One region of the Saccharopolyspora phatthalungensis genome, then DNA from elsewhere that is predicted to be linked to it. Evidence: riboswitches for the same ligand, from Rfam matches in the RefSeq annotation. Region 1 holds a riboswitch; each other region holds the start of a gene.
The links. A riboswitch is a leader RNA that binds a small molecule or an ion and turns the genes downstream of it on or off. The one in region 1 is predicted to bind cobalamin.
Positions count from the first base shown of each region.

Region 1 (7,809 bases):
TGTATCCGACGACGGGTTCTGCTCCTCTATCTCAGGGAGACTCGTGGTCGAGCCGGAGACGGTAGGTCGAACGACGGCATGCCGGATGGCTCCGGGGGAGGAGGCAACGACATGGCAGACACCAGGCGCCGGATTTGGTCGATGGCCGGGCTGCTGGCGGCGGCGACGCTGTCGTCGGGCTTGCTGACCACGACGGCGAGCGCGACGGAGCCCGACATGCCGGAGGCCAAGAAACCGCCCATCGTCGGCGGCCAACCCGCCAAGATCGCCGAGCACCCGTGGGTGGTCTACCTAACCGATACCCAAGGCAACCAGTTCTGCGGCGGCACCGTCGCCAAGGCGAACAAGATCGTCACCGCCGCGCATTGCGTCACCGGGGAGCAGCCGGCGGCGGTCCAGGTCGTCGCGGGGCGGGAGAACAAGCAGTCCACCGCCGGCGAGGTCGCCAAGGTGACCGGAATCTGGGTGCACCCACGCTTCCAGAACGCAAACAGCGGCGCCGACGTCGCCGTGCTGACCCTGGACCAGGCATTGCCGCATCAGCCACTCGCGGTGGCCGCCAAGCAAGACGCCCCGCTCTACCAGCCGGGGAAGATGTCCACTGTGCTCGGATGGGGGGCCACCGCCGAAGGCGGACAGGCGTCGCAGACCCTGCAGAAGGCCGACGTGCCGTTGTTCAGCGACCAGGACTGCCAGAAGGCGTACCCGCAGTACAAGGCGGACGCGATGGTGTGCGCCGGACTTCCGCAGGGGGGCATGGACAGTTGCCAGGGTGACTCCGGCGGACCGCTGGTGGTCGAAAACAAGCTGGTGGGGATCGTCTCCACCGGCAACGGCTGCGCTCGCCCCAACGCCCCGGGCATCTACACCCGGGTGTCGACCTACCACGACGACGTCCAGGCACAACTGGGCTCTTAGTACCGCTCCTGCGGCTATTTCCGCGTGGCGGTGCGAGTCGCGGAGCCGCAGAAGCCGCTTGAGAACGAGAAAGATGACACGGCCGGGGCGCAGCTGAACGCCCCGGCCGCGTCATGCCGGCCACAGGACCGAGCTCAGTGTGGGAGCAAGCGCTTCAGGGGCGGGAACGGTTTATCCGCGGGCCGAGCTCGCGAGCCAGGCCGGCGGAGCTCCCAGGAGGCCGGCACGACCACGATCCGCCGCTCGGTGGTCATGATGTCCACTGCGATCCGCTCGTCGACCGGGGCCGGTCGCACGAACGCCACGTCGACCCGGTGCTGCACCAGCGCGCAGACGTGCTCGGTGAAGTCCAGAGCCAGGAATTCGACCGGGATTTCGGGGCGGGCGCGGTGGAACGCCTGGACCACGGCGGGGGTGAGCTCGGCGGACCCGTTGCTCATGATGCCGACCCGCAGCGTGGTTTCGGCTGTGACCTCGGCCACGTCCGCGACCGCGGCGTCGACCGCCGCCAGCAGGGACCGCGCGTGCCCGACGAACCGCTCACCGGCCGGGGTGAGCCGGACGGGGGAGCGGTCCAGCAGCCGGGTCCCGAGTTCGTGCTCCAGCTGCTTGATGTGCGCCGTGACGGAAGCCGGTGACCGGAACAGCCTTTCGGCGGCCTTGCCGAAGTGGCCCTCTTCGGCGACCGCCAGAAATGACGCCACCCGACTCAAATCCATACCTCGAAGCGTACGAACCAACGGAAGAGCCGCCCGGGGACAGCGCTGCCGGTCCGCTGCCGGAAACCGGTGCCGGATCGCCTGGCACGGCCGGGCGAAACCACCCGAAACGGCGCATAAGTCGCGGAAGGGTTTCCGGCTCGCTCGTCGTGAGGCGAACTTCACGGCGCTGTTCACGATTCCTGAACGGCCGGTGCGGTCGCGCGTTCGACCGGCATAGCACCGATGTCGTGCACAACAAGTGGCTACCGGCCGCATTCCTGCTGACCGCGGCGGGCTGGGGCGCGAATCAGTTCGCCTCGTTGCTCGCCGGCTACCAGTCCGAGCTCGGGCTGTCCGGCCAGGCCGCCACCGGCCTGCTCGCGCTCTACGTGGTCGGCATGCTGCCGGGGCTTGTGCTGGGTGGCCCGCTGGCGGATCGGTACGGTCGCCGACCAGTCGTCTTCTGCGCGATCGTGATCAGCGCGGCCGAAACCGCCGCACTCATCGCCGGCGTGCTCGCCACGCCGTGGCTGGTGGTGGGGCGTCTGCTGACCGGGGTGAGCACGGGCGCGGTGCTGGCCGCGGGCAGCGCATGGGTGCGCGACCTGTCGCACCCGCCGTTCGGCAGTGCCGTCGAGGATGGCGCGGGGGCGCGTCGTGGCGGGGTGTTGCTGTCGGTGGGGTTCAGCGTGAGCGGCCTGGTGTCGGCGTTGATCGCGCAGTGGGGACCGCATCCGTTGGTCAGCGCGTATCTGCCGCACCTGGTGCTGTGCGTTGTGGGCTTGGCGTTGGCGCTTTCATGTCCGGAGACCAAGCCGCGCCACGTCTCGCCCGGGCCGCTGCGCAGCCTCCGAGACCCGAGGTTCTGGCGGGTGGTGGTGCCGGTGGCGCTGTGGGTATTTGTCGGGCCGACGGTGGCGTTCGGTGTTCTCCCCGGCCTTGTCACCGCGGATCTGCCCGGGCTCGGGCTCGTCTACGCGGGGGTCGCGACGCTGATCACGCCGGGGTTCGGCGCGGTCGTTCAACCGCTGGCGCGACGGGTCGCGCGGCGCGGCGAGCGGGCGCTGGCGGTGGTCGGGCTGCTCGCGTTGGCTGTCGGACTCGCGTTGGCGGCCATCGCGGCGTGGTGGGTGCGGCCGGGACTGGCGTTGTTCGGCGATCTCCTGCTGGGCATCGGTTACGGGTTCTGCGTGACGTTCTGCCTGACCGTGGTCGGCCGGATCGCGCCACCGTCCGCTTTGGCCAGAATGACCGCGGTGTTCTGGTCGATCGCCTACATCGGCTTCTGCACACCGTTCGCGGTCAGCTTGCTGGCTGGCTTCGTCGCCGCGCCGGTGCAGCTGGCCGCGCTGTTCGGGCTGGCGCTGGTGACGTGCGTCGCAGTGTTAACCGGCGACCAGGCCGATCGCGATGGTCAGGAACGCCGCCGCGCTGATCGCGCCCAGCGACTTCGCGACGCGGGGGTGCTGTAGCCAAGCGATGCGGACGGCGCCGAACACGCAGCACCAGTTGCGCCGGCGGGCAACGGGGTCAGGTCAAGGAGCCCCATTCCTTCTTCGCGACGGCATGCGGCAGTGATCACTTGATCGGGGTAGATCTATCACCTGTTCGGGCGCAGTTCGGGGACGGCGTCCGCTCCCGGTTCGCAATGGATCAGGAAGGATGAGTGGTCGCCGACCGTCATGTATTCCGCAATACATCCCGGAGAAATAGATATTGATGAAATATTCTCCTGATTATTTGGAAGTTGCACCGCGCGATGTTCCGGCATCGGGGTGGCTACGGTGACCAGTCGGCAAGATCCGCAATCAGGTGGAGGCACGACGTGGGGCGTGGCAGTGAGGGCAGGACCGGGACGGCGCGCCGTGGTGCACTACTGCGGCTCGTGGTCACGAGCGCGGTGACGGCGCTGGCCGGACTGCACCCGGTGGCGGCGAGCGCGGAGGAACAACCCGAGGCGCGGGTGCTCGGCGGCGCGGACTCCACCACCGACGACGCACCGTGGGTCGTGGCACTGACCGATGGCTACGGTCACCAGTTCTGCGGCGGCACCCTGGTGAGCCCGGTCAAGGTCGTCACCGCGGCACATTGCGCGATGGACCCGACCACCGGCGCCCAGCGTCCCCCGAAGGAACTGCGGGCGATCGCCGGACGCACCGATCTGCGCACGCAACGAGGTGTGGTCGCGGAGGTCGAGCGGATCTGGGTCCACCCCGGCTTCCGGGACTACACCCGCGGTTCTGACGTGGCCGTGCTGACGCTGCGCCAGCCCGTGCCGCAACGCCCGCTGGCAATGGTCGGGCAGGGCGAAGCGGCGCCGTACCGGCCGGGGTCGATGGCCCGCGTCTACGGCTGGGGCCGGACCAGCGAGTCGGGCCCGCCCTCGGACACCCTGCGCTCGGTGGAAATCCCGGTCACCACCGACGAAGCCTGCCGAAGCGCCTACCCGAACTACGACGCCCAGAGCATGTTCTGCGCGGGAGTCCCGGCGGGCGGCACGGACGCCTGCGCCGGTGACTCGGGCGGTCCGCTCGTGGCGGGCGGCCGGCTGATCGGAGTGGTCTCCTACGGCACCGGATGCGGCCGCCCCAACACCCCCGGCGTCTACACCCGCCTGAGCAGCTACGCCGGGGAATTGCCGGTGCAGTCCTGAAGCTCGCCCCGAGCGCGGCGAGGGGACCTTCGGTGGCGGTTTCAAGGGAAATCCGCGCGGCGATTTCCGTTGAAACCGCTCGGTTCGGTCAGCCGGACGCCGGAGTGGTGTTGACTACTCCTGATGCAGGTGAATGGGGGTTTGAGACCTGCCTGTGATATCCAGGTAAGGGTGACCCTTCAGCCGCTTGCCACCGCCGTCCACCGCGCTTACACCGCCGACCTGGACGCCGGTGACCTCTACCGGATGCTGCGCCTGCGCGTCGACGTGTTCGTCGTCGAGCAGGGATGTCCCTATCCGGAGCTGGACGGTCGCGACCTGGATGAGACCACCCGGCACTTCTGGATCGACGCGGCCGATGGCTACGTGCTCGGCTACCTGCGGCTGCTGGAAGATCCCGACGGCACCTTCCGCATCGGCCGGGTCTGCACCGCTAATGGTGCGCGCGGGCTGGGGCTGGCCCGCAAGCTGATGCGCGCCGCGGTCGCCGAGGTGCAGCATTCTCCCGCGGTGCTCGCCGCACAGACCTACACCAAGGACTTCTACCGCTCCTTCGGCTTCGTCGAAGACGGTGCGGAATACATCGAGGACGGCATCCCGCACATCGACATGCGCCGCGAGCCCCGCCGCAGGGCTTGACCGCGCCTGATCCGCACCTCTCCGGCGGAAACTCGACTCGCTGGTGGGGCGTCGTTGGCTTCCCCTAGCGCCCCGCGCACCGGAAATACCAGTGGCGCAGGTCTCGTCGCGGCGGTGGTCGGTTGGTCCACCGTCCCGGTTCTGCGACGATGCACGTTGATCCGAAGCAAGGGGTGCGCGAGGAAGCCGGTGCGAGTCCGGCACGGTCGGCGCCACTGTGACCGGGGAGCGGCCCTCCCCTCGCGAGCCACCGGGGCGACCTGGGAAGGCCGGAGGGGCGCGACGATCCGGGAGTCAGGACACTGCGGCCCCTTGTTCCCGCCACCGGGGCGCCCGAACCCCGAGGAAGGAACACCAGGCATGGCCGCTGCCCCACGCTTCCCCTTCACCGCAGTCGTCGGCCACGACGACCTCCGGCTGGCGTTGCTGCTCAACGCGGTGCACCCGCGCATCGGCGGGGTTCTCGTCCGCGGCGAAAAGGGCACCGCGAAGTCGACGGTGGTGCGTGCGCTGGCATCGCTGCTGCCGCCGTTGGACGTGATCGACGACTGCCGATTCGGATGCGCGCCGCAGGCCCCCGACCCGCAATGCCCGGACGGGCCGCACGGTTGCGCCGCGACGCAGCGGCCCGCCCAGCTCGTCGAACTCCCGGTGGGCGCCACCGAGGACCGGCTGATCGGCTCGTTGGACCTGGAACGCGCCCTGACCGAAGGCGTTCGCGCCTTCCAGCCCGGTCTGCTCGCCGCCGCGCACCGGGGGGTGCTCTACGTCGACGAGGTGAACCTGCTGCACGACCACCTCGTGGACCTGCTGCTGGATGCGGCTGCGATGGGACGTGCGCACGTCGAGCGGGAAGGCGTTTCGGTGTCGCACGCCGCGTCGTTCCTGTTGGTGGGAACCATGAATCCGGAGGAAGGCGAACTGCGTCCGCAGTTGCTCGACCGGTTCGGGCTCACCGTGCACGTCGTCGCGTCGCGGGAGGTCGTGACCCGGACCGAGGTGGTGCGCCGCCGGCTGGCGTTCGAAGCCGATCCGGCCGGGTTCGCCGCGCAATGGGCCGCGGCCGATGCCGAACTCGCGGCGCGGATCGCGGCGGCCCGCAGCCGGGTGGATTCGGTGGCCCTCCCGGACGCCGAACTACGCCGGATCTCCGCGCTGTGCGCGTCGTTCGACGTCGACGGGATGCGTGCCGACCTGGTGCTGGCGCGCACCGCCGTCGCCCACGCTGCCTGGCGCGGTGCCGACGCGGTCGCCGAATCGGACGTGGAAGCGGCGGCGCGGCTCGCGCTGCCGCACCGGCGCCGCCGCGACCCGTTCGACGAGCCCGGCATGGCCGAAGACCAGCTCCAACAGGCCCTGGCCGAGGCGGCGGAACACGCCGACGACGGCGGCGACGACGAGCCGCCGGAGGGCCCCGACGGTGGCGGCCAGCCGCCGGAGGGGCCGACCGAGCCGGACGGTGGCGGCTCGGAGGGCCCGGAGAATTCGGAAGGCCCGGAGAACTCGGGGGAGCACGGCAACGGCCGGGCGCCGGCGGATCATCCGCCGGCGGCACCGGCACCGGCGTTTCGGGCGCGGCTGCTGGAGGTGCCGGGGCTCGGCGACGGCGCGCCGGGGCGGCGGTCGCGGTCCCGGGCGCGGAGCGGCCGGACCACGCGATCGTCCACTGTGGATGGACATGGTCTCCACCTGCCGGCCACGCTGGCTGCCGCGGCGCCGCACCAGGTCGCCCGGGGGCGCAGCGGTCCCGGGCTGGTGCTGCGAGGGGACGATCTGCGGCGGGCCATCCGGGAGGGGCGCGAGGGGAACTTGGTGCTGTTCGCGGTGGATGCGTCCGGGTCGATGGCCGCGCGGGAGCGGATGTCGGCCGTCAGCGGCGCGGTGTTGTCGCTGCTGCGGGACGCCTACCAGCGGCGCGACAAGGTAGGGGTGGTCACCTTCCGGGGTGACTCGGCGGAACTGGCGTTACCACCTACGTCCTCTGTGGACATCGCGGCGGCGCGGATGCGGCAGCTGCGCACCGGTGGTCGCACCCCGCTGGCCGATGGGTTGCTGCGAGTTCATCGAGTGGTGCAGACCGAGCGGATGCGCGATCCGCACCGGCGGCCCTTGGTCGTGGTGCTGACCGATGGGAAGGCCACGGTGCCGGTGGAATCCGGGCTCACCGGGCGGCTTCGGGCGCAGCGCGCGGTCGATGACGCGCTGCGGTCGGCGGGACTGCTCGCCGCGGCGGATGTGGCGTCCGTCGTGGTGGATTGCGAGAGCGGTCCGGTCCGGCTCGGCTTGGCGGGTCGACTCGCGGCCGCGCTCGGCGGAGCCTGCCTGCGGTTGACGGAGCTTTCCGCGGACAACGTGGCGGGGGTGGTTCGCGCGGTCCGGGACGAGAACCGCCACGCGGCTTGATCTCGTTTTGATTACGAGATCTCGCATTATGCCTACGGACCCAGTCGACTGATTGGTACGGTAACTGTCGTCCACCTGACCCCCAGGGGTGGACTTGAAAGTGCCCCCGCGCTCCCAGCGACCCCCAGGCCGGTTGAGCGCGGGGGCACATTTTGTCTGTCTCTGACTCGTGCACGTCAGGGTGCCGCAGCACCGTCAAGTACTGGCGACATCATCCGGTGGTCGTCAGTACGCGGCGTTGGTACCGGTTTCGGTAGAAGGAGGCCGTGATCACCAGCGGGACCGCGAGGCCCGCGGCGACGCCGAACACCAGCGCGTACGAACCGCGTTCCGCGAAAGGACCGGCGGCGGCCGAGGCGACCGCACTGCCCAGGAACAACGCCGAGGCGAACAATGCCACGGCGGTGCCCCTGGCTTCCGGGACCACTGAGGTCACCCAGGTCTGCAGCGAGGAGTGCATGAACGACCAGCCGCCCCCGAGCAGCAGCGCCGTCA
Region 1 covers NZ_JACHIW010000001.1:3,309,345-3,317,153, forward strand. The annotation lists gene BJ970_RS15335 (S1 family peptidase) at 112-918, shown strand; gene BJ970_RS15340 (LysR family transcriptional regulator) at 1,053-1,637, opposite strand; gene BJ970_RS15345 (MFS transporter) at 1,868-3,091, shown strand; gene BJ970_RS15350 (S1 family peptidase) at 3,445-4,272, shown strand; gene BJ970_RS15355 (GNAT family N-acetyltransferase) at 4,444-4,911, shown strand; cobalamin riboswitch at 5,066-5,238, shown strand; gene BJ970_RS15360 (putative cobaltochelatase) at 5,272-7,314, shown strand; gene BJ970_RS15365 (MFS transporter) at 7,526-7,809, opposite strand, start outside.

Region 2 (7,809 bases), on a different contig from region 1:
GCTATGCCGACCACGGTCGACACCACGAACACGGCGGCCACGGATTCGCTGAGCCCGGAAACACGCTGTGCTTCCAGCGGAAGCATCAGATAGAGCTGGTTGTAGAGCGCGAAGTACGCGGACAACGCGAGCGTGAACGCCAGGAAGCGGCGGTTGTTGATCAACACGCGCCAGCTCCCTAGCACACTGTGCTGCTGCGATTGGAGATCCCGGCCGGGCAGCACGATGATCTGGGCCACCGTGAGAATCGCGAAGGCGATGCCCGCCACCCACGCGATCACCCGGAAGTCGACGGTGAGCAACGCGGCACCCAGCAGCGGCCCGACGAGAGTCCCGGCGTGCGCGAAAACGTTGAACACCGCGAACGCTTCCGCGCGTCGGTCCCCGGCCTCATGCATGAGGTAGGTGCGGACGGCCGGATTGAACAGGGCACCCGCCAGACCGGTGAGCACGGCGGCGGCGCACAAGCCCGGCAGCGAGGTGAACACGGCGAACAACCCGAAGGAGACCACCCGCAGCGCGCACCCCGTGATGATCATCGGTCGGCACCCGAGCCGGTCCGCGGCGGTTCCCCCGAGCAGGAACATCCCCTGCTGGCTCAGGTTCCGGACGCCGAGCACCAGCTCTGCCAGTAGCGGTGCGGCCCGTCCGGGAACACCGCGCACATCAGGTCGGAGTCCAGCTCCCGAGCGCACCACGCGGCGGCCAGAGCGACGGCACCGGTGCTCCATCCGCCGGTGACGAACGAGCCGGCGGCGAGCCGGCGGCACGCGTCCAAGGCTTCCGCGGGGCCGATCCAGTGCACTTCATCGAAGATGTCGTAGGCGACGTTGTCCGGATGGATGCTGCTTCCCAAACCACGCATCAGCCGGTGCGCGGCCGGCTGGCCGAAGACGGTCGAGTCGGTCGAATCGAACCCCACGATCCGGATATGCGGCCAACGCTCGCGAACCACCGGCGCGATCCCGGCACCGTGTCCACCGGTGCCGACACTGCACACCAAGACATCCAAATGCTGGAACTGGTCAGTGATTTCCCGGCCCAGGGCGAGGTATCCGGCGGGATTGTCCGGGTTGTTGTACTGGTCCGGCCAATAAGCACCGGGTAATCGAGCGAGCAGCTCGCCGACCCGATCGCGCCTGCTCCGTTGCCACCCGCCCGTGGGGTGCGGCGGGCGCTGTGCACTTTGGATGGTCAGGAAAGCGATCGAGGTCCGGACGTTGTCGAGCCGCCATGCGGCCGATCGCGTCGGGTCTTCGGCGCGTACTCGGCCGATCGTGGCGTGTAAGGCCGAATGTGGCGCCGACGACGGGCAGAGATGAGCAGCGAGCACAGGTGTCTCCACGCAGGTCGGGGTCCGCCCATCGGCGGACGGGGGTGATCAGACCTGCGCGGCCGGAATGGCGGTGCTGACGACGTCAGGGTGATGCGTCAAACGAACGTGCCTGTGGCGGCGATGCCGGACAACGGCGACGTGCGCGGCGCGGTGCTGCACCTGAGGTACCTCCTCCGGGGCTCCGCGACCCCGTACGAATCGGCACGACGACGTCAGTCTCCTGACTCATGGATCACTGCGCTCCGCTCGCCTTCCCGCCGTTTCACCGGCAGTGGCACAGGTGGCGGTAGCTCCCCATTCACAGTGGCGGGACCGTGCCGGATTCGCACCGGCTTCCTGGGCGCCGTCGAATGAACTTGTGTGGGGTGACATTTGCAGTCCCGGCGACGCCCGTCAAGACACGTGCCCGAGATCACTCTCGTTCCTGCGCGCTGGCGCAACTCGGTCCACGGGGGATTCGTGGCGCGGTGCCGGGCGACTAACCCGTCATCGTCCTATCGGTGCAATGGATTCGTCGGTGCGGAGGCAGCCTCGATATGTGCGAGGCGTTTCTACGCGGTTTCGCGCTCGGCCAGGACCCGGCGCGCGATTCCGAGCACCGGCTGGCACCCGGGCAGCGTCCGTGGGGTCGACGTCGGTGCTACCACCCAATGCGGTGTGACCGGGCTCGGCCACCGCGACGGCAGGATTAGCTTGGTGCCTCGCGCAATCGCGCTGACCTTCGCGGTGCGGAGATCGGCGGGCACGTCGTGCGTCGCCATCCGGCACGGCCTGGTCAGGAAGGTCCACGTGCGCTGGTTCGGGCTGCGCAGGATCGGGCCGGACATCAGGCTGATGGCGAGCCCGGCGGCCACCCGGGTGCCGAGTTCGGCAGGCATCGTGATGGCATCCAACGCATCGCCGGTCACGGCGATGATCCGTCCCGTCGCGGCATCGATGTCCAGCGAGCACCCCAGGAGTTCGGCGTAGCGCGCGGCATCCTGCGCGAGCTCGCTCGGCTGATCGCCAGCGGTTCCCGGGTCAATCGGTTTCGACTGTGCGAACCATGATGTTGTCGCGGTCATCGTCATCATCTCCGGAATGGAACTGCGCGGCGGGCCGGCTGCGGCCCGCTGTGTTGTTGTCGGGATTCGGGGCGGGCTGCACGCGTCGTCGCTGCGGGGGGTTCCTGACGTCCTCGCTGTGACGGCTGCCACCACGATGACCGATGTCCGGGGTGTGCGGCGCGTTGTGCGGTGTTCGTGGCCCGCTTTTCTACGCGGAATTGCCTGAATGGACACGAAGACTTTGGTTTGGATCGGTTGCACGCGAGAGGCGATGGCGAACAACGTGGTCAGCGCGTCAACGGCACAAGTCCATTGAGGCATGCGCGGAGGGCGGTTTCGCGGGGCGCCGAAACACGGCCAGTGGCCGGTGTTGTGCGAAGCGTAATACCGGTGCGCGGCCCTTGGCGGGTTTCCCGCCGTGGGCCACGCACCGGCCTGGGTGCGGAGTGTTTAGATGTACTTGCGAACCAGGCGCCCGGCACCTGGGGTGCTTCAGGACTGCGCGGGTTGGCTCCGGCGCTCGCCGCGCGACTCGTCGTCGGAGGTTTCCACGTCTTGTCCGACGGGGTCCCAGCGGATGGAACCCAGCGTGATGAGGCCCGCGATGGGCACGAGGGTCAGCAGCAGCATGGTGGTGGACAGCCCGAACGAGGCGAGGATCAACGGGAAAGAGTAGAAACCGATGATCGTGCCGACCCGGGAGACACCTTCGGCCCAGCCCATTCCGGCTCCGCGGATTTCGGTGGGGTAGGACAGCGCCGCCATCGTCTTGCCCTGCGCGCCCGGGCCGAAGGAGTGCCCGAAGATCAGCAGGCCAACGAGCAGCGCCGACACATACGCCCAGGAGGTTTTGCCCAGTACTCCAAGGGCGATGAGGCTGGCCGCGACGATGACGTACCCGATCAGGGCCAGTTTGCGCAGTCCGAGCCGGTGGGTCAGGAACGGCTGCGTTGTCCCGCCGAGGACGCCGAACAGGTTGATGCCGATGGTGGCGATCAGGACCGACAGGGTGTCCGCCCCGAAGATCATCGCGGCGATCACCGGGATGTAGAAGCCGACCGCGTAATACTGAATCGCCTGTGTTCCGCTGATCACCGACGCCAGCACGGTCCGGGCGCGGAACCGGGAGGTGAAGATTTCGCCGATGCCGACCTTTCGCCGCGGCGCGGCCTGTTCGGCGGTGGCGTCGGGTTTCACCCGGACCTGGATGCCGTAGCTCTTCTCCAGGATCTTCCCCGCCTCGTGCAGCCCGAGGTTGTGCGCTGCCCACATGGGGCTTTCCTCGGTGTAGGCGAGTCGCAGTAGCAGCACGATCAGGGCCGGCACGGCGCCGAACCCGACCGCCCACCGCCAGAGGTTCTCCGTCACGCCGGCGAAGTAGAACGGCATCACGATCAGGCCGGTGGAGACCACCGCCAGATACCAGATGGACTGCCAGAAGTTGACGTACTTGCCCTTGTCCTTGCTGTTGGTGAATTCGGCGACGAAGCTGAACGTCACCGGCATGTCGATGCCCACGCCGACGCCGAGCAGGAACCGGAACAGCAGCAGGAGTTCGAGGTTCGGGGACAGTCCGGCGCCGATCGCGGCGACGACGAACAGGGCGAGGTCGAGGATGAAGAGCTTGAACCGTCCGATCTTGTCGACGACGTAGCCGCCGACCAGCGCGCCCAGCATCGCGCCGACCGCCATGATCGCGGTGACGCTGCCGAGCTCGAACGGGCTCAGCCCGAGCTGGTGCTTGAGCGAGTCGATGCCGATGCCGAGGCTGGTGAAGTCGTAGGCATCGACGAACACTCCGCCCAGCGCGATGAAGGCGAGGATCTTGGTTCGCCGCGTGCCGGTCGGGTGGGAGTTGACGTAGTCGATGATGTCTCGTTTGGAGCGTACGACCAGTTCAGCCATCGCACGTGACTCCTTTGTTCCGGGCGGGCGAGCGGTCGGTTTCGGCGGGGCCGCGCTGCCGGCGGCGTGCGGCACTCATGGCGTGTTCGGCGTGGTGTCGGGGGCAGAGAGCAGTTCGTACAGCTTGTGCACGGCACCGGTGTCCTCGCCACTCCAGCCGCGGCTCGCCGTCAAGTTGTTGATCTGGTTGACGCAGGTGGCGATGAAGGCGGGGCTGCCACTGCTGTTGGCGAGTTCGAGTGCCAGCCGGTTGTCCTTGCGCAGCAGGCCGAGCGCGAACGTCGGCGAGTAGTCGCCGGCCGGCATTTTCGCGGCCAGGTCGCGGAACAGGCCGGACACCGTGGCCGCCCCGGAGTCGGCGACCACCTGGGCGAACACCTCGGGGTCCAGGCCGGCGAGCCGGCTGATGTTGATCGCTTCCGCGGTGACCGCATTGATCGCCCCGAACATGAGGTTGTTCAGCAGCTTCACCACCGACCCGGTGCCCACTTCGCCCACATGCGCCACGCGCGTCGCGACGGTGCCCTCCAGGATCGGACGGACCCGGTCCACGGCTTCGGCATCGCCGCCGACCGCAAGGGTCCAGTTTCCGCACCGCTCCGGGCGGCCGAGCACCGGTGCATCCAGGTAATGGGCACCGGCGGACCCCAGCACCTGGGCCGCCGTGCGTGCGCTCGCGGGGTCGATCGTGGACAGGTCGATCACCACGGTGCCGGCCGCTACCTTGCTCAGCGGGCCTTGCGCGGCGGCGATGACGTCCTTCGGAAGCGGCAGCGAGAGCACCACCAGCGAGACGTTCTGCACCGCTTCTTCCGGGGTGTCGCAAACGCGGACCCCGGCCTCGGCCGCGGCGGTCTTGGCCGCAGCGGACAAGTCGTATCCCGACACCTGCGCGCCGGCTTCCCGCAAGCGGGCGGCCACCCGGCCGCCCATGGTGCCCAGCCCGAGTACGGCTGCGGTGTGGTTCTTGGCAGAGCTTCCTTGCTCCATGTGGATCCTTGCTCCTTGCTTCGCCAGGACTGATCGGCTGCGATGGTCCAGTTATATGCACAACCGGCGAGTTGCATGTAGATTGGACCCAGTGCATGTAACGTGTCAAGGTGTTGGGGGCTGCGCATTCGGCGCCGCGATCTGCCTCGGGGCCGCGATCTGGCCCGGGATTGGGAAGGAATGACGATGAAGGTTTCATCCGCGGAGCGCATCGCGGACGCGGTGTACCAGCATCTGCGAGAGCAGATCTTCTCCGGTGAGTTACTGCCGGGCGCCCGGCTGAGCGTGCCCGCCCTCGCCGAGGAGCTTGAGGTCAGCCGCAGCCCGGTGCGCGACGCGGTGCTGCGGCTAACGCAGGAACGGCTAGCGCGGGAGGAACCGCGTCGTGGCGCGGTGGTGGCCCGCGTGGGCGCGGCGGAGCTGGCGGCCCTCTACGACGTGCGCGAAGTGCTGGAAGGGCTCGCGGCCCGGTTGGCCGTGGAGAACGCCGGTCGCCGGTTGGTCGACCGGCTCCACGAAATCCTCGCCGAGCACGAAGAGGCGGTCGAAGCCGCCGATCTGGAACGGCACCTGGAGGCCGACATGCGCTTCCACGCGCTCGTCCGGCAGGCCGGCGGAAACCCCGAGGTGATCCGGCTGCTCGACGACATCCAGACCCAGATCCGGCTGGCGATGCGCACCACGACGGTCACGGCCGGACCCCGGCATGCCTTGGCCGACCACCGCACGATCCTGGCCGCGATCGAATCCGGCGACCCTGCCGAGGCCGAGCGGGCGGCCCGGGCTCACATCTCCCGGCTGCGGTTGGCGCTGTTGGCGTCGGCGAAGGAGGAGCAGCAGTGAGCGCGGAGACCCAGGCGTCGATTGTGTCCGCTCGGTTGCGGGTGCTGCGCGCGGCCACCGGTGACGGCATCGCCATGTCGTTCGCGCCGTTGACGCACCGGTCGATGGTGCTGGTCGAGCTGGCGACCGCGGACGGTCGCGTGGGCTTCGGGGAGAGCTGGACGAATTACCCGGCGTGGGCGACGACCGAGCGGGTCGCGACGCTGCGCGAGGGTGTGCTCCCGCTGGTGCTGGGGCAGGATTCCCGCCGGATCACCGAACTGCAGCGTCGGTTGGTGGCGGCCCTGGAGCCCGTCGGCCGTCAGTGGGGCGCACCCGGGCCGATCATGCAAGCGATCAGCGCGGTCGACATCGCGCTCTGGGACCTGCACGGCCGGACCGCCGGTCAGGCGATCTCGTCGCTGGTCGGCGGCCGGGTACGCGACGAAAGCCCGGTATACGCCAGCAGCCTCGGCCCCAAAGGCGTGGCACAGCAGGGAAAACGGTGCGTGAACGACGGGCACACCGCGGTAAAGGTAAAACTGGGCTTCGACCGGGAACGCGATGAGCGCATCCTCGCCGAGGCACGCGAGGCAATAGGGCCGGACATTGAGCTCTACGCGGACGCCAACCAGGCGTGGAGCGTCGACGAGGCGGCCCGGATGGCCCCGGTACTGGCCGCTTTCGACGTCGCGTGGCTGGAGGAGCCGGTGCGCGGAAACCGGCTCGACGAACTGGAGGAACTCCACCGGCGCACCGGCATGATGATCGCCACGGGCGAGAACGTCTATGGCCGCGAAGAGTTTCGCCGCTACGCGGCCTCACCGGCGATCGCGATCCTGCAGCCCGACATCGCCAAGACCGGCGGCTTCACCGAGGCCCTGGCCATCTGCCAGCTCGCCGACGCGTACCGGAAACCGGTGCTACCGCACCTCTACGGTGGCGCGGTCGCCTTCGCCGCCACTCTGCAACTGGCCGCCTGCGCACCCGCCGTGCAAGGCGTCGAATACGACATCCGCGACAACCCCCTGCGTGATCCGCTGCTGATCGACGCACCACGCCCACGGCGCGGCCGGATCCCGCTGCCGACCGGATCCGGCCTGGGCATCGACCTGGACCCGTCGGCCGTACTCAAGCGCACCGAACCCGAGGACCCGTCAGAAGAGGAGCTCAGCGCATGACCGCAACCGAGGCCACCGTGCACACGCTTGCCGGAGTTCGCATCAACGGCGAACCCGTCCAACCGGCTCAGCCTTGGCGCACCGTGGTGACCGAGCCCGCGACGGGCCAGGACCTCGCACAGCTCATCGGTGGTGGGAAGGCCGAGGCGATGGCGGCGTTGGACGCGGCGGCGAGCGCCGAACGGCCGTGGGCCGAAACCGCCGTTGCCGCGCGGGCCGAGGCGCTGCGCGCCATCGCCGCCGACCTCCGGGCCGAGCCCGGCGCCGAACAACTGGCAGTGGCGATCAGCCGGGAAACGGGTAAGCGGATCGCCGAATCCCGCGCCGAGGTCGGCCTGTCGGCGGCCTTCTTCGAGTGGTTCGCCGACGCGATCCGCAGCCGCCACGGCCAATCCCATTCGGTGGTGCCCGGACTGCGGCACGAGGTGATCCAGCGCCCGCTGGGCATCGTCGCCGTGCTGACGCCGTGGAATTTCCCGGTCTCCATCCCCGCCCGCAAGATCGCCCCCGCGCTGGCCGCCGGGTGCCC
Region 2 covers NZ_JACHIW010000002.1:1,102,600-1,110,408, reverse strand. The annotation lists gene BJ970_RS31360 (MFS transporter) at 1-665, opposite strand, end outside; gene BJ970_RS31355 (pyridoxal-phosphate dependent enzyme) at 599-1,333, opposite strand; cobalamin riboswitch at 1,530-1,700, opposite strand; gene BJ970_RS31350 (hypothetical protein) at 1,888-2,409, opposite strand; gene BJ970_RS31345 (MFS transporter) at 2,875-4,287, opposite strand; gene BJ970_RS31340 (NAD(P)-dependent oxidoreductase) at 4,363-5,277, opposite strand; gene BJ970_RS31335 (GntR family transcriptional regulator) at 5,464-6,120, shown strand; gene BJ970_RS31330 (mandelate racemase/muconate lactonizing enzyme family protein) at 6,117-7,280, shown strand; gene BJ970_RS31325 (aldehyde dehydrogenase family protein) at 7,277-7,809, shown strand, end outside.
Region 2: another riboswitch for cobalamin. It lies ahead of BJ970_RS31355 (pyridoxal-phosphate dependent enzyme); the one in region 1 lies ahead of BJ970_RS15360 (putative cobaltochelatase).

Region 3 (7,809 bases), 2.5 Mb from region 1:
CTGCGGGGAGAACTCCACGGTCAGCGCGGCCTGCCCCGAGGCGTCCAGGTCCGACTCCACGAGCATGACGTTGAACCGCTGTTCCGGCGGTTCCAGCATGTCCCCCATGGGATCGTCGACGCTGTCGGCGCGCGTCACGTCCGCAGCCAGCACCTCCCGACCGGAGATCTCGACGCGGAAGTGCCCGGTGCCGTTGACCCCGAACACGTGCTCCCCAACGTCGATTTGAAGCTTTCCTCGCATCCGCAACGATTTCGCCCCGGAAGGCAGGCCCCCGAGCCACAGCAGCCGGTCGGTGCCGCGCAGCTCGCTGTCGAGGACCTCGCCGGAGCCGTCCAGGTACTCGACCCGAAAGCCCGCCCCTTCGCCGACCGGATCGGTGATCTCGGCTCGCGGGATCACGTCGAGCAGCCGGCGGTGCCGGACACCGCGCTGGTACACCACGTCCGTCCCGGGCAACGCGGCCCGCAATCCGTCCAGCGGCGTCACCACGTGCGGCGGGCTAACGTGCGACGATCCACCGCCCTGTACCGCGGGAATGGTGGCGTTCTCGCCGATCACGGCGACCTTGGCAACCTTCGGGTCGATCGGCAGCAGCGGCGCGTCGCCCACCACTTCGTTGCGAAGCAGCACGAATCCCCGCGCCGCCAGCACCCGGATGACCGGCCTGGCCTGCTCCGACGGGCCGTCTCCGGGTTTCGAGTCCGCGAAGGCGCCGACGCGTGCCGCCAGCCGCAACACCCGCAGCACCTTGTCGTCGAGGACCCTCTCGGAAACCTTGCCCTGCTCCACGGCCGTCGCGAGTTTCCCGTCGCTCCACGGGCTTTTCGGGCCGGGCATGGCCAGGTCGAGGCCGCCGAGGGCCGCCGCCTCGACCGATCGGGTGGCGAACCAGTCCGACACGAGCATGCCGTCCCACGCCCACTCACCCTTGAGGATGTCGTTGACCAGCACGGAATTCTCGGTCATCGTGTGGCCGTTCACCGAGTTGTAGGCGGCCATCAGCGCCCACGGCGAAGCCTTCGCGATGACCCGCTCGAACGGTTTGAGGTAGACCTCTCGCAACGTCTGATCGTCGATCACGGCGTCGTAACTGAGCCGCTCGGTTTCGCTGTCGTTGGCTACGTAGTGCTTCGGGGTCGCGGCCACCCCGCGCGACTGAATACCCGCGACGATCTCGGCCCCGATCTCGGCGATCAGCAGCGGATCCTCCGACAAGTTCTCGAAATGCCGTCCGCCAAAGGGACTTCGGTGCACGTTGACCGTCGGTGCCAGCACCACGTGCACGCCCCGGCGGCGCGCCTCGTCGCCGAACAGCTCTCCCATGATGCGTGCCGACGCCCGGTCCCACGTCGCGGCCAGCGCGGACGCCACCGGCAACAACAGCGACGGGTCGCGCTCGTCCCAGGCCGTGCCGCGCACCCCATTCGGCCCGTCGGAGAGCACCAGCGACCGCAGTCCGATCTGGGGCATCGGGTGCAGGGTCCATAAGTCCGCCCCCGTGAGCAACCTTGCCTTATCCGCCACAGTCAGCCGCGAGACCAACGACCGCAGCTTCGCCTCGTCCACTGGTACCCCTTTCGCCCGGCTCCGGCCGCCCAGTCTCTGCTACCTCGCCCGCGCTGTCGACCAAGACCGCGACACGCCGTTATCTGCCCATGCACGTCACATCCAAACCCAACATGTAGTGTGTCGCTCGCTGGTGGTTCACCGGAAGCGTCCGGTGAGGCAAGAGGGAACCCGGTGCGAATCCGGGACTGCCCCGCAGCGGTGAACGGGAACGACCGTCGTGACCCGGCTGCCGAACGGTAGCGGGTTAAGGCACTGGGCAAGAAGCCCGGGAAGCCACGACCAGTAGGCCGCCCGTGAGTCCGAAGACCTGCCGCCGGTGCACGCGAGAAAGCGTGCTGTCCGGGACCTCGAGGGCGGGTCCACGCGGACGACCAGCGGTTTCGTGCCGCCGTGGTCTCCTCGTGCGCCGTCGTGGTCCGCCGAGCTCGCGAGGGAGAGAGCCCGTGACGGCGACACTCAACGACTGGACCCGTGTGTCCACTGTGGTCCACCAGGCCTGCGCCGGGCTGCCCGGCGTTTCGGCGGAAGCCGTGCTCGACGAGGTACGTCGCACCGGCTACGCCGGTATCAGCGACGACGAGCTGTCGCTGGCCCAGATCATGGCGGCGCGCACCCTGATCGAGACCGAACCGAACTATTCGCAGGTCACCGCCCGGCTCTTGCTGGACCGGATGCGCCGCGAAGCACTGAGCTTCCTGGGCGAACCGCAGGAGGCCGACCAAGAGGAAATGCGCGACCGCTACCCGGAGTATTTCGCCGACTACGTGCGCCGCGGCATCGAACTGGCCCGGCTCGACCCGGAGCTGGGCACCTTCGACGTTGCCCGACTGGGCCGCGCGCTGGTGCCCGAACGCGACCTGACCTTCGGTTTCCTCGGCCTGCAGACCCTGTACGACCGCTACTTCCTGCACCACGACGGCACCCGGTTCGAGTTGCCGCAGGCGTTTTTCATGCGGGTCGCGATGGGGCTGGCGCTGCGTGAAGACGACCGCGAGGCCAGGGCGATCGAGTTTTACCACCTGTTGTCGTCGTTTGACTTCATGTGCTCGACGCCGACCCTGTTCAATTCCGGTACGACCCGGCCGCAGTTGTCGTCCTGCTTTCTGACCACTGTGGACGACAATTTGTCCGGGATCTTCCACTCGATCAGCAACAACGCGCTGCTGTCGAAGTACGCCGGTGGGCTGGGCAACGACTGGACACCGGTGCGCGGTATCGGCGCGCACATCAACGGCACCAACGGCAAGTCCCAGGGCGTGGTGCCGTTTTTGAAGATCGCCAATGACACCGCGGTGGCGGTGAACCAGGGCGGTCGGCGCAAGGGAGCGGTGTGCGCGTATCTGGAGACCTGGCATATCGATGTCGAGGAGTTCCTTGACCTGCGCAAGAACACCGGGGACGAGCGCCGCCGCACCCACGACATGAACACCGCGAACTGGGTGCCCGACGAGTTCCTGCGCCGCGTCGAGGCCGACGAGCAGTGGACGCTGTTCTCTCCGGACGAGACCCCCGACCTGCATGACCTGTACGGCCAAGCGTTCGCCGACCGCTACCGCGCCTACGAGCAGGCCGCCGACCGAGGCGAGGTCCGGGTGTTCCGGCGGGTGCGCGCGGTGGAGCTGTGGCGGCGGATGCTGACCATGCTGTTCGAGACCGGTCACCCGTGGATCACCTTCAAGGACCCGTGCAACCTGCGCTCGCCGCAGCAGCACAGCGGGGTCGTGCACTCCTCCAACCTGTGCACCGAGATCACGCTGAACACCAGCGCCGACGAGGTCGCCGTGTGCAACCTCGGGTCGATCAACCTGGCGCGGCATGTCACCGCCGAGGGCATCGACACCGAGCGGCTGGAGCGCACCACGCGTACCGCCGTGCGGATGCTCGACAATGTGATCGACATCAACTTTTACACGATTCCCGAGGCACGTCGCTCCAACCTGCGGCACCGGCCGATCGGGCTCGGACTGATGGGCTTTGCGGATGCGCTGTTCGCCCAGCGCATCCCGGCGTCTTCGCCGGCCGCGGTCGAGTTCGCCGACCGCAGCATGGAGCAGATCAGCTACCACGCCATCGCCGCGTCCAGCCGGCTGGCGGCCGAGCGAGGCCGGTACGAGTCCTTCGACGGGTCGCTGTGGAGCCGGGGAATCCTGCCCATCGATTCGCTGGAGCTGCTCGCCGACGCCCGCGATGGTGACGTCGACCTGGACCGAACGTCCACTATGGACTGGAAGGCGTTGCGGGAGCGGGTCCGGCGGGACGGCATGCGGAACTCCAACGTGATGGCCATCGCACCGACCGCCACGATCTCCAACATCTGCGGGGTCAACCAGTCCATCGAGCCGGTCTACCGCAACCTGTACGTCAAGGCGAACATGTCCGGGGACTTCACCGTGGTCAACCCGCACCTGGTCGCGGACCTCAAGCGGGCGGGCCTCTGGGACTCCGCGATGGTCGCCGACCTGAAGTTCTTCGACGGCAGCCTGGCCGCGATCGACCGGGTTCCCGCCGAGCTCAAGGCCCTGTACGCGACGGCGTTCGAGGTCGAACCGCACTGGCTGGTCGAGGCGGCGGCGCGTCGCCAGAAGTGGATCGACCAGGCGCAGTCGCTGAACCTCTACGTGTCGCACCCCAGCGGCCGGCTACTCGACGAGCTCTACCGGCTCGCCTGGCGCAAGGGTCTCAAGACCACGTACTACCTGCGCTCCACCAGCGCGACGCACGTGGAGAAGAGCACCCTGCGCGGCACCGACGGCAAGCTCAACGCGGTCCCGACGGAGGCGGCGGTGGCCTGTTCGGTCGAGGACCCGGACTGCGAGGCCTGCCAATAACGGCGACCAGCGGCCCGAGCACCCCATCACATCTCCACAACCGCGGCGACTTTCCCTCCAGGAGCATCAACGGCATGACCTCACCGCAAACACCCTCCTCCGGCGCCGGACTCGGCGAGATCGACCGCGCCGCCGGGCGCGTCGACGTCAGCGACAAGGCGATGATCAACGCCCGCGCCGACGTCAACCAGCTGCTCCCGCTGAAGTACGGCTGGGCGTGGGAGAAGTACCTCGCGGGCTGCAACAACCACTGGATGCCCACCGAGATCTCGATGCAGGCCGACATCGCGTTGTGGAAGTCCACCGACGGCCTCAGCGACGACGAGCGTCTGCTGCTCAAGCGCAACCTCGGATTCTTCGCGACCGCGGAATCCTTGGTGGCCAATAACATTGTGCTCGCCGTCTACCGGCACATCACCAACCCGGAATGCCGCCAGTACCTGCTGCGGCAGGCGTTCGAGGAAGCCGTGCACACGCACACCTTCCAGTACATCTGTGAGAGTCTCGGCCTCGACGAGGGCGAACTTTTCAACATGTACCGGGAGATCCCGTCGATCTCCGACAAGGACGCCTGGGCCCTGCAGTACACCCAAAGCCTGGAAGATCCCGATTTCGCCACCGGCAGCACCGAGGCCGACCAGGCCTTCCTGCGCGATCTGGTCGCCTTCTATGTGATCTTCGAGGGCATGTGGTTCTACACCGGGTTCGCGCAGATCCTGGCGCTGGGCCGGCGGAACAAGATGGTCGGCATCGCCGAGCAGTACCAGTACATCCTGCGTGACGAGTCGATCCACCTGAACTTCGGCATCGACTGCATCAACCAGATCAAGATCGAGAACCCGCACCTGTGGACCCCGGAATTCCAGGCCGAGATCCGCCGCATGCTCACCGAAGCCTGCGAACTGGAGATCGCCTACGGGCGCGACACCATGCCCCGCGGCCTGCTCGGCATCAACGCCGAACTCTGCGCGCAGTACATGCACTTCATCACCAACCGGCGCTGCGCCCAGCTCGGCCTGGAACCGGTGTTCCCGGAGACCGACAACCCGTTCCCCTGGATGTCGGAAGCCATGGACCTGAAGAAGGAGAAGAACTTCTTCGAAACCCGAGTCATCGAATACCAGTCCGGCGCCTCGCTCCAGTGGGACTGACCCGCATCACGACCTGACTTCCGCGGGCGGGCGCGCACTCCCACCCCGCGCCCGCCCGCGGATCCTCCCGTCCAGGTCACGCTGTTCCTTACCCTTTGATCACGAACAGACCGCGCCTTCGGCGGCGGAGCCAACCAGTTTCGCGTACTTGCCGAGCACACCCTTGCGGAGACGCGGTGCCGGTGGCGACCAGTTCTCGCGACGCCGCAGGAGTTCCGCGTCGTCGACGAGCAGGTCCAGGGTGCGGTTGGCGAGGTCGAGCCGGATCGGGTCGCCGTCCTGCACCAGCGCGATCGGCCCACCGTCGGTCGCCTCCGGCGCCACGTGGCCGATGCACAATCCCGTGGTGCCGCCGGAGAACCTGCCGTCCGTGACCAGCAAAACGTCCTTGCCTAGGCCGGCACCTTTGATCGCCCCCGTGACGGCGAGCATCTCCCGCATGCCCGGCCCACCGCGCGGTCCCTCGTAGCGGATGATGACCACATCACCTGGCTTCAGCGTGTCGTTCTCCACCGCATCCATCGCGCCCTGCTCGCCGTCGAAAACGCGTGCCGTGCCGTCGAAACTCGCCGAGTCGAAGCCCGCGCTCTTGACCACCGCACCGTCCGGCGCCAGCGAGCCCCGCAAGATGGTGAGCCCACCGGTGGGGTGGATTGGGTTCGACAGCTGGTGCAGCACCTCACCGTCCAGCTCCGGCGGATCGAGTTCGGCTAGGTTTTCCGCAACGGTCCGACCGGTCACCGTCATGCAGTCGCCGTGCAGCAGGCCCGCGGCGAGCAGGGCCTTCATCACCACTGGTACGCCGCCGATCCGGTCCACCGCGGGCATCACGTACCGGCCGAACGGCTTGACGTCGGCCAGGTGCGGCACTCTGTCGCCGATCCGATTGAAGTCGTCCAGCCTCAGGTCGACCTCGGCCTCCCGCGCGATGGCTAGCAGGTGCAGCACCGCATTCGTTGACCCACCGAAAGCCATCGTGACGGCGATCGCGTTCTCGAACGCCTCCTTGGTCAGGATCTGGCGAGCGGTCAGCTGCCGCGCCAGCATGCCGACCACCGCCCGGCCCGCTTCGCGGGCACCCGCATCGCGCCGCCGATCCACGGACGGCGGGCTTGCCGACCCCGGCACCGACATCCCCAGCGCCTCGGCCGCGCAGGCCATGGTGTTCGCGGTGTACATCCCGCCGCAGGCACCCTCCCCGGGGCAGATCGCACGCTCGATGCGGTCCACCTCGGCGCGCGTGATCAGGCCGCGTGCGCAGGCCCCGACCGCTTCGAAGGCATCGATGATGGTGACTTCGCGGTCATCCACGCGCCCCGGCAAGATCGAACCGGCGTAGACGAACACCGAGGCCAGGTCGAGTCGGGCCGCCGCCATCAGCATGCCCGGCAGGCTCTTGTCGCAACCCGCCAGCAACACCGAGCCGTCCATCCGTTCGGCCTCCATCACGGTCTCGACGGAGTCGGCGATGATCTCCCGGGACACCAGGGAGTAGTGCATGCCAACGTGGCCCATCGAGATGCCGTCGGAGACCGAGATGGTGCCGAACTCCATCGGGTAGCCGCCGGCCGCGTGCACGCCTTCCTTCGCGGCTTGCGCCAGGCGCTGCAAGGAGAGGTTGCACGGGGTGATCTCGTTCCAGGAGGAAGCCACGCCGATTTGCGGCTTCGCGAAGTCGTCGTCTTGCATGCCGACGGCGCGCAGCATCCCGCGCGCCGCGGCCCTTTCCATTCCTTCGGTGACCTCGCTACTACGAGGCTTCAGCGTGCGCTGGTCAATGGTGAGCTTGGCATCGTCCACACCCCGACTGTAGGGCGCGTCACACCTGCGCCGCTTGCCGAGCGGCGGCTCCACAACGTTGCAGGCGCAATACGAAAAGGGTCCCTTTCCTTCCGCAATCGGAAGAAAAGGGACCCTTCTCTTAGTTGTGTGTCGGCGGTGTCTTACTCTCCCACACCCTGTCGAGTGCAGTACCATCAGCGCTGGGGAGCTTAGCTACCGGGTTCGGAATGGGACCGGGCGGACCCTCCCCGCCATCGCCACCGACAACCCACACCCCACCACCACAAGCAGCGGGAAAACTCGGGTGCCAGAATCAATGACACAAAACCATCTTCGATTACCAAGTGTCTGATTGTTGTCTCAGACACCGTATAGTGGGTGCGTAGCAATCTTTGTGAACAAGTCCTCGGCCTATCAGCACCAGTCAGCTCCACACGTTACCGCGCTTCCACACCTGGCCTGTCAACCCGATCATC
Region 3 covers NZ_JACHIW010000001.1:804,716-812,524, forward strand. The annotation lists gene BJ970_RS03530 (glycoside hydrolase family 3 protein) at 1-1,569, opposite strand, end outside; cobalamin riboswitch at 1,687-1,901, shown strand; gene BJ970_RS03535 (ribonucleoside-diphosphate reductase subunit alpha) at 2,016-4,400, shown strand; gene BJ970_RS03540 (ribonucleotide-diphosphate reductase subunit beta) at 4,475-5,551, shown strand; gene ilvD (dihydroxy-acid dehydratase) at 5,651-7,351, opposite strand; rRNA gene rrf (5S ribosomal RNA) at 7,482-7,598, opposite strand; rRNA gene BJ970_RS03555 (23S ribosomal RNA) at 7,728-7,809, opposite strand, start outside.
Region 3: another riboswitch for cobalamin. It lies ahead of BJ970_RS03535 (ribonucleoside-diphosphate reductase subunit alpha); the one in region 1 lies ahead of BJ970_RS15360 (putative cobaltochelatase).

Region 4 (7,809 bases), on a different contig from region 1:
CGCCTCCTAAAACAAGATCAAGTTTCGGAGCACCGCGGAATTGTCCCGACGGGAGCGGGCCGACAACCCAGCTGGGCGGCCTGATCAACACCCGTCGCCGCGGTCACCGCACGCCGGTGGCCGCGCCCGACCGGACGCCGGTGCGCCTGGAGTCGGCGCGATTTCGCGCTGAATCGGCCGTCACCCAGGTCAGGGGTGCCGCCAGATGCCGGAGGTGCCGCGGCGGTGGCTGTCGACGAGGTGCGTATCGACCATGCCGATGGCCTCCATCAGCGCGAACATCGTCGTCGGTCCGACGAACGCGAATCCCTTGGCGCGTAGCGCCTTTGACAGCGCAACGGATTCCGGCGAGGTGGTGGGGATCTCGGCGATCGTCCGCGGGTGCGTGTAACTCATCAGGCGGCGTCGTGGAAGACCAGGCCCAACGTGTGGCGGCATCCGGAGCGGACCGCGGAGACCCCGTGCCGCACGGGGCAGGCAGACCAACCGCGAGCCGAGCGCACCGGCCGGTCGCGGGTGGTGAACACCAGTCCGTGGCCCTGCGGGATCAGCGTTGCGGTCCCCCGCGATTGGGCCCGCGGGCGCTGCTCCACCAACAGGAACTCGCCTCCGGTGTGGTCGGTCCCCGGTGCGTTGAGGTTGATCACGACCTGCAGCGGGAACACCTTGTCGCCGTAGAGATCGCGGTGCAGCGCGTTCCAGCCGCCCTGCTCGTAGCGCAGCAGGATAGGGGTCGGGCGGGTCTGCCCGGCCCGATGGCAGATGTCCAGCCACTCGTCAAGGGTGTCCGGCCATTCCGCTTCCCGGCCGAGCTTGTCGTACCAGTCCTGGGCGATCGGCAGCAGCCGCGGGTACAGGGCCTGTCGCAGCTTCTCCACCGGCTCGGGGAAGGGCGCGGCGAAGTAGTGGTAGTCGCCGTTGTCTCCGAAGCGGTGGCGGCGCAGATTGATCGTCGCGCGGAAGTGCTCGGGCTCGTTCCACAGGGCCGCGATCCGTTCGCACTCGTCGGCGGTCAGCAACTGCGGCAGCAGTGCGCACCCGTAGTCGTTGACCTCGGCGGCAACCGTCTGCCAGTCCGCGCCGGAGACCCGCTTCGCGTACCGGTCCGCCTTCGGCGTGCTCATGATGCCTCCAGGTTCAACAGGGTCGTCTTGGCCTCCAGCCCGCCGACGTATCCGCCCGCCGTTCCGTCCGAACGCACGACGCGGTGGCATGGCACCACCACCGGCAGCGGGTTGGTCGCGCACGCGGAACCCACTGCGCGCACCGCTCGGGGGCTGCCCGCAGCCGCCGCGACATCGGCATAGCTGGCCGTGTTGCCGTAGGCGATGTCGGGCAGGTGGGACAGCACGTTCAGCCGGAACCCGCGGGAGAGGCGCCAGTCCAGCGGCAGGTCGAAGGCGCGCCGCCGCTTGGTGAAGTACTGCTCGATCTGGCGGGCGACCTCGTCCAGTCGGTCGGTTGCCCGCAGGATGCGGGGGCTGATCAACTTGGCCAGCGACTCCAGGACCCGGTCATGCCCCTGCCTGGTGTACGCGACCCGCACCAGGCCGAGCTCGGTCGCGGCCAGCAGCAGCTCGCCCACCGGGGTGTCGATCGTGCGGTAGGAGACGTCCAGCAGCCCCTCCCGCCGGGCCGCGTGCACCAGCTCGAAGTGCAGTCGCTTGCTGACGTCGAAGTCGATCGCCGGGAGCGCATCGAACAGGTGCCTGTCGTCGGATTCGTGGATCGCCATCATCACGCTTCCCCTCCTACGCTCGTGGCGCGTCGATACGTCGCGCGCAGGGTTTTGATGCCGTCGGCCGCGGCGCGGCGGGCCGCATCCGTACTGCCGCCGATGATCTCGGCGATTTCGGCGTAGGGCAGCCCCGCCAGGTAGTGGTAGGCCACGGCCATGCGTTGTTTGGTCGGCAGCGCGCTCAACGCTGCCCACAGGTCGCCGTCCCAGTCCTCCGGACGGCCGGCGGTGCTGGGCCGCTCGGGCAGGCGCGCCACGACCACGGGTCGACGCGCCGTTGCCCGGGTGACGTCGACCGCCTTGCGGTGCGCGATCGTGACCAGCCACGCCTCCACGTTGGCGTCCTCGGCGAGCTCCGGGTAGGCGCGCAGCGCGGCCAGGAAGGTCTCCGACCAGGCGTCTTCGGCGTCGGCTGGTCCGAGCACGGCTCGGCACACTCGCAGCACCATCGGGCCGTACTCGTCGACGATCTGCTCGAACGGTCTCACTTTCACTCCCCGTAGACGGCCGGGCCCCGCGGAACGTGAGATGCGGATCCAGCACCGTTGACGTGATCGTCACCCGACCTGGTTCGTTCCGCTGGCCGCACACGCCCGACCCCGCCGCCAGCGGTTCCGCTGCGTTCAAGGTCCGTGCAGCGGGGAACGGAGTGCCAGCCCGGTCACGTCCGCACGACACTGAGTGACGAGCCTCTCATCCGTGGTGCGGGCACGGGTGGGAAAGGGGTGTTCAGCGCGGAAGTCACCGGATGCGCGGACACCGTCCAGGTGCGTCGGCCTCTTGCCAACGGCCTTGCAGTCGGTAGCCTCCGTTGTGCTGGTGGTTCGTCCGCCCCAAGCGCGACTGAAGTCGCATCCGCGGGTGGGCGAGGCAAGAGGGAACCCGGTGCGAGTCCGGGACTGCCCCGCAGCGGTGAGTGGGAACGACCGCCGTCCCCGGTCTGAGCAGACCGGGCGCAGCACTGGGCACGCGTGCCTGGGAAGCGACGGCCAGTAGGAACCCCGGCAACGGCCGGGACCTGCCCGCGAGTCCGAAGACCTGCCACCGGTGCGCGCACCGAGTGGTGCGCGCGGTCCGAGGTCTCGCGGGAGGGCCTGGCGGACGACCGGCCCGTGTCGCGCGGCGCCTGCCGGTTCGCCTGCTCTTTCCCTGACCTCGGGGCATTTGTCGTCGAGCTCGCGAGGAGAGGGCCTTGACCAGCAAGATCGGATCGACCGTACTCGGCTACCCCCGGATCGGCCCCAACCGGGAATTGAAGCGCGCATTGGAGAGCTACTGGTCGTCCCGCACCGGCGAAGCGGAACTGCGCGCGGTCGCGCGCGAACTGCGGCTCGATTCTTGGCGCGCGCTACGGGATGCGGGCCTGGACTCGGTACCGGGCAACACTTTTTCGTTCTACGACCAGGTGCTGGACACCGCGGTCACCTTCGGTGCGGTCCCGCCGCGCTACGCCGAGCTCGGGTTGGGCCCGTTGGACACCTACTTCGCCATGGCGCGCGGCGTCGAGTCGATGCCGCCGCTGGAGATGACCAAGTGGTTCGACACCAACTACCACTACCTGGTGCCCGAGATCGGTCCGGACACGCGCTTCTCGCTGGCCGACCGGACCCCGGTGGAGCAGTACCGGGAGGCCGCCGAAGCGGGCGTGACCACCCGCCCGGTGCTGGTGGGCCCGCTGACCTTCCTGCTGCTGTCCAAGCCCGCCGCCGGAGCTCCGGAGGCGTTCCGGCCGTTGGACAAGCTGGCTGGGCTCCTCGACGCTTACGCCGAGCTGCTGGGCGAGCTGTACCGAGCCGGCGTGGAGTGGGTGCAACTGGACGAACCCGCGTTCGCCGCCGACCGCTCGCAGCCGGAGCTGGATGCGCTGCGCGAGGCCTACCAGCGGCTCGGTGCTCTGGGCGAGCGTCCGAACCTGTTGGTCGCGGGCTATTTCGGCGATCTCGGTGCGGCGTTGCAGGTGCTGGCCTCCAGCCCGGTCGAGGCCATCGGTGTCGATCTGGTCGCCGGGACGTCGACAGTGGACTCCTTGTCGTCGGTCCGCGGGTTGCAGGACAAGACCTTGGTAGCCGGGCTGGTCGACGGGCGCAATGTTTGGCGCACCGATCTCGACAAGGCGCTTGCGACCGCTGCGACGCTGCTCGGCTCGGCAAGCGAGGTTGCCGTTAGCACGTCGTGCTCCCTATTGCACGTGCCGTATGACGTCGAGGCAGAAGAGAATCTCGATCCGCAGGTCAAATCCTGGTTGGCCTTCGCCGAGCAGAAGGTCCGCGAAGTGGTCGTCCTCGGCCGGGCGTTGCAGGCAGGCCGCGACGCGGTGGCCGAGGAACTGGCCGCGGCCCGTGCGGCCGTCGCCGACCGCGCCCAAGCCGACCGGGTGCGCAACAATCGCGTGCGGGCTCGGCTGCAGGCAATGCGGCCGGAGTACACCACGCGCAGTGACTACGAGAACAGGCGCGCCGCCCAGCAGAAGTCCTTGCGCCTGCCGCCGTTGCCGACCACGACGATCGGATCGTTTCCGCAGACCACCGACGTCCGCAAGGCGCGGGCCGCGTTGCGCGCCGGCCGCATCGACCAGGCGACTTATCGGCAGCGGATGCGCGAGGAGATCGAGCGGGTGATCCACCTCCAGGAAGAACTCGGGCTCGATGTCCTGGTCCACGGCGAACCCGAACGCAACGACATGGTGCAGTACTTCGCCGAATACCTGGACGGCTTCGCCAGCACCGACAACGGCTGGGTGCAGTCCTACGGGTCGCGGTGCGTGCGGCCGCCGATCCTGTTCGGCGATGTCTCCCGCCCGAAGCCGATCACGATCGAATGGGCGAGTTATGCGCAGCGACTGACCGAGAAGCCGGTCAAGGGCATGCTCACCGGTCCGGTGACGATCCTGGCGTGGTCGTTCGTCCGGGACGACCAGCCGCTGGCCGACACCGCGAAGCAGGTCGCGCTGGCCATCCGGGACGAGGTGAACGATCTGGAGGCGGCCGGTATCCGGGTCATCCAGGTCGACGAACCGGCGCTGCGCGAGTTGCTGCCGTTGCGCGCGGCGCAGCACGAGGCGTACCTGGACTGGGCGGTGACCTCGTTCCGGCTGGCCACCTGCGGCGTCGCCGAATCCACCCAGGTCCACACCCACCTGTGCTATTCCGAGTTCGGCGACGTGATCAACGCGATCGTGGCGCTGGACGCCGATGTCACCAGCATCGAGGCCGCCCGCTCGCGCATGGAGGTGCTGGACGACCTGAACTCGGTCGGTTTCGGTCGCGGCGTGGGACCCGGCGTGTACGACATCCACTCGCCGCGGGTGCCGGAGGTGGCCGAGGTCGCGGACCTGCTGCGGGCCGCGCTGGCGGCCGTTCCGGCGGATCGGCTGTGGGTCAACCCGGACTGCGGGCTGAAGACGCGCGGCTATGTCGAGGTCGAGGCGGCCCTGAAGAACATGGTGGGGGCGACGGCTGAGGTGCGACCTTCGCTGCGCTGACCACGGTTTGTGGGTGGTGGTGGTCGTTCCAGCGGCCATCACCACCCACGACACCAGTTTTCCGGTGATTGCCGTTTCGGCGGACGTGGTGCAGATAGACGGCGGCGAGATCGCGCTGTATTTCGAAGTCGGCGCCGCGAGTCGTCCGGTCCCGAGAGTCCACATCGGACTCTCGGGCCTGGCGTCGTGGCGAGTCAGTGCGAAACCGGTGAACTCGCCAAGACGGACGAACATCTGAGAGTCACCGTGAAGCGCGTGGACCGCCTCCGACAAGCGGCGATAGGCAGACCGTCGTCCTGGTGCGAGATCACTTGTAGCTCAGTTGTTCGTGCCAGCCCCCGGGGCGGCCTGCCGGGGTCAGGTCGTGCATGTTCCACAGTGGTTTGACGGTGCCGTTGTGGCGGGGCCTTGTCCCGGGTCGCTCGGTGCGTAGAGCATTTCCGAGCCTCAGAACTGGCGAATTTTTCATGGATGAACTGCGGTTGTAGCGAACCGTCAAGTCGACAGGATTCCATTATAGTGCAAATCAGTTCAGCGACGATGAATCCTCCCAATTTCAGCCCGTTTTCGTGCTACGGTGTGACACCTAGCGCGGGGATGCCCGCTGTGGGCGGCCCATTGCAGGTCTGAGCTGCCGATACGGACAGGCCAGCCCGCGCGCCGCGAACAGCAGGCGTGGCCGGACAAGATCAGGTCGGACTGCCGGCCAGCGCCGAACGGTTGGCCGCCCCGGGAAAAGTGGGAAAAGGCAACCAACTGCTCCGATCGAAGGTTTCTTGTTGCCGCATACTGGTTGTTGGGCTAGCCTCTAAAAGTAGTTGGGGTAAAACGTAAATAGGCGTCCGGGGCGGGGTCGGGAGATCACTGGGCCAGGAGATCACTGGGGGAGTGTCTTCACCGCTGGGGGAAAGTAGACGGGTTCACATTCGCTCGTCGATGGTTCGTACCCCCTTAGTGTCGTAGTTTTCTGCTAGGCGGTTATCGATGGCATCTCCAGCACGTCGTTTCGCAAGCATGCCATTGCCCGAAAGGGTGAAGACATCGTCTCAGGCAATACATGGCACTGTCGACACGAACCTTGGGCGGGGCCCACGACAGGGATCACTTTCATGATGGAGCCTTCGGATTTCTTTGGCTACGACTTTGTCGCCGATCCCTACCCTGGGTACGCATGGCTGCGGAAAAACAGCCCGGTGCACCAGATCCAACAGCCGGACGGTCTATGCATATGGCTACTGACGCGGTACGAGGATGTCCGGGCGGCGCTTGGTGATCCGCGCCTGTCCAAGGATCCCCGGAACGCGGCCGATCAGCTTCGAGGTGCACGGGTGACCGGTCTCGTGACACCCGATGGGCGAGTGGTTGTCAATAATCTTCTGAACAGTGATGCGGCTGACCATCGCCGCTTGAAGAACGTCATCGGCAAGGCTTTCCAGCCTCGGACGGTGGAGTTCTTTCGGCCGTGGATTCAACAGTTCACCGACGATCTGCTTGGCGATCTGCCTGGTCAGGACGCGGTGGATCTCATTGCGCGGCTCGCTCAGCCGCTGCCGGTACTGGTCATGTGCCGGATCATGGGTATGGCTCCGGCCGAGGCGCTGGCGGTGACGGCCTGGCGGGATGACGTGGCTTATCCCAGCTATATCGACGTGCTGCCGACGGCGCCGGATGCCGCTGGGGAGTTCTTCGCGTACTTCGTGGAGCTCTTGGAGCGCAAACGGGCCTGCCTGAAGAGCGGAGAATCCAAGAGGCCAGAGGAGCACGGGCTGGTCGACGAACTCGTCGCCGCACACCACCGGGGAACCATCAACGACGACGAGCTGATCGGGATGGTGACCGCGCTGTTCATCGCGGGGACGGAGTCTACGACAAACTTTATCGGCAACGCTGTGCTCGCCCTTCTGACCCATGATGAGCAGCGACATTTCCTACGCCACAACCCAGAGATGACCGCGCACGCGGTGGACGAGCTGATCCGTTATGACGGCCCAGCGGAAAAGGCTACCTTCCGGGTCGCTACCGAAGACGTCTGCTACTCGGGTACGACGATCCCGCGCGGCTCTATCGTCGGACTGGTGCTGAACTCCGCCAATCGGGACGAGGATGTCTTCCCAGCGGCTGACAGCCTCGATCTGAGCCGAGGGTCTCCCGCGCATGTGGGGTTCGGGCACGGCCCGCATTTTTGTCTGGGGGCTCCGCTGGCCCGACTGGAGACGCAGATCGTCTTCCGCAGCGTGGTGGATCGCTTCCCTGATATGCGGCTGGCGATACCCGTCGAGCAGTTGCGTTGGCGGATCTTTGGGCCGCACCACGGCCTGCATGCCCTTCCCGTTGTATTGGGGGCTTGATGTTGAAACATTTTCGACCGAGGAGATTTCCGCTCGTGGCGGCTGTCGTCCTGGTCGTCGTGGCCGCTCTGTCCGCATCTGTGGTGATGCTGTCCAACCGCGCGACCCCGGGCGATTCGGGGACAGGCTCGACCAGGATCGAATTGGGGCATGTGGGTGAACACGTCGCGGCGCTGCAGTCGTTTGCCGATCACAACGATGGCCATCGGGCCGCGGGATCTCGTGGATACGACCAATCAATC
Region 4 covers NZ_JACHIW010000002.1:458,685-466,493, reverse strand. The annotation lists partial or broken gene BJ970_RS29150 (DNA-3-methyladenine glycosylase I) at 190-381, opposite strand; gene BJ970_RS29145 (2OG-Fe(II) oxygenase) at 396-1,124, opposite strand; gene BJ970_RS29140 (methylated-DNA--[protein]-cysteine S-methyltransferase) at 1,121-1,738, opposite strand; gene BJ970_RS29135 (RNA polymerase sigma factor) at 1,738-2,232, opposite strand; cobalamin riboswitch at 2,542-2,798, shown strand; gene metE (5-methyltetrahydropteroyltriglutamate--homocysteine S-methyltransferase) at 2,931-5,219, shown strand; gene BJ970_RS29125 (hypothetical protein) at 5,233-5,457, shown strand; gene BJ970_RS29120 (cytochrome P450 family protein) at 6,329-7,567, shown strand; gene BJ970_RS29115 (M28 family peptidase) at 7,603-7,809, shown strand, end outside.
Region 4: another riboswitch for cobalamin. It lies ahead of metE (5-methyltetrahydropteroyltriglutamate--homocysteine S-methyltransferase); the one in region 1 lies ahead of BJ970_RS15360 (putative cobaltochelatase).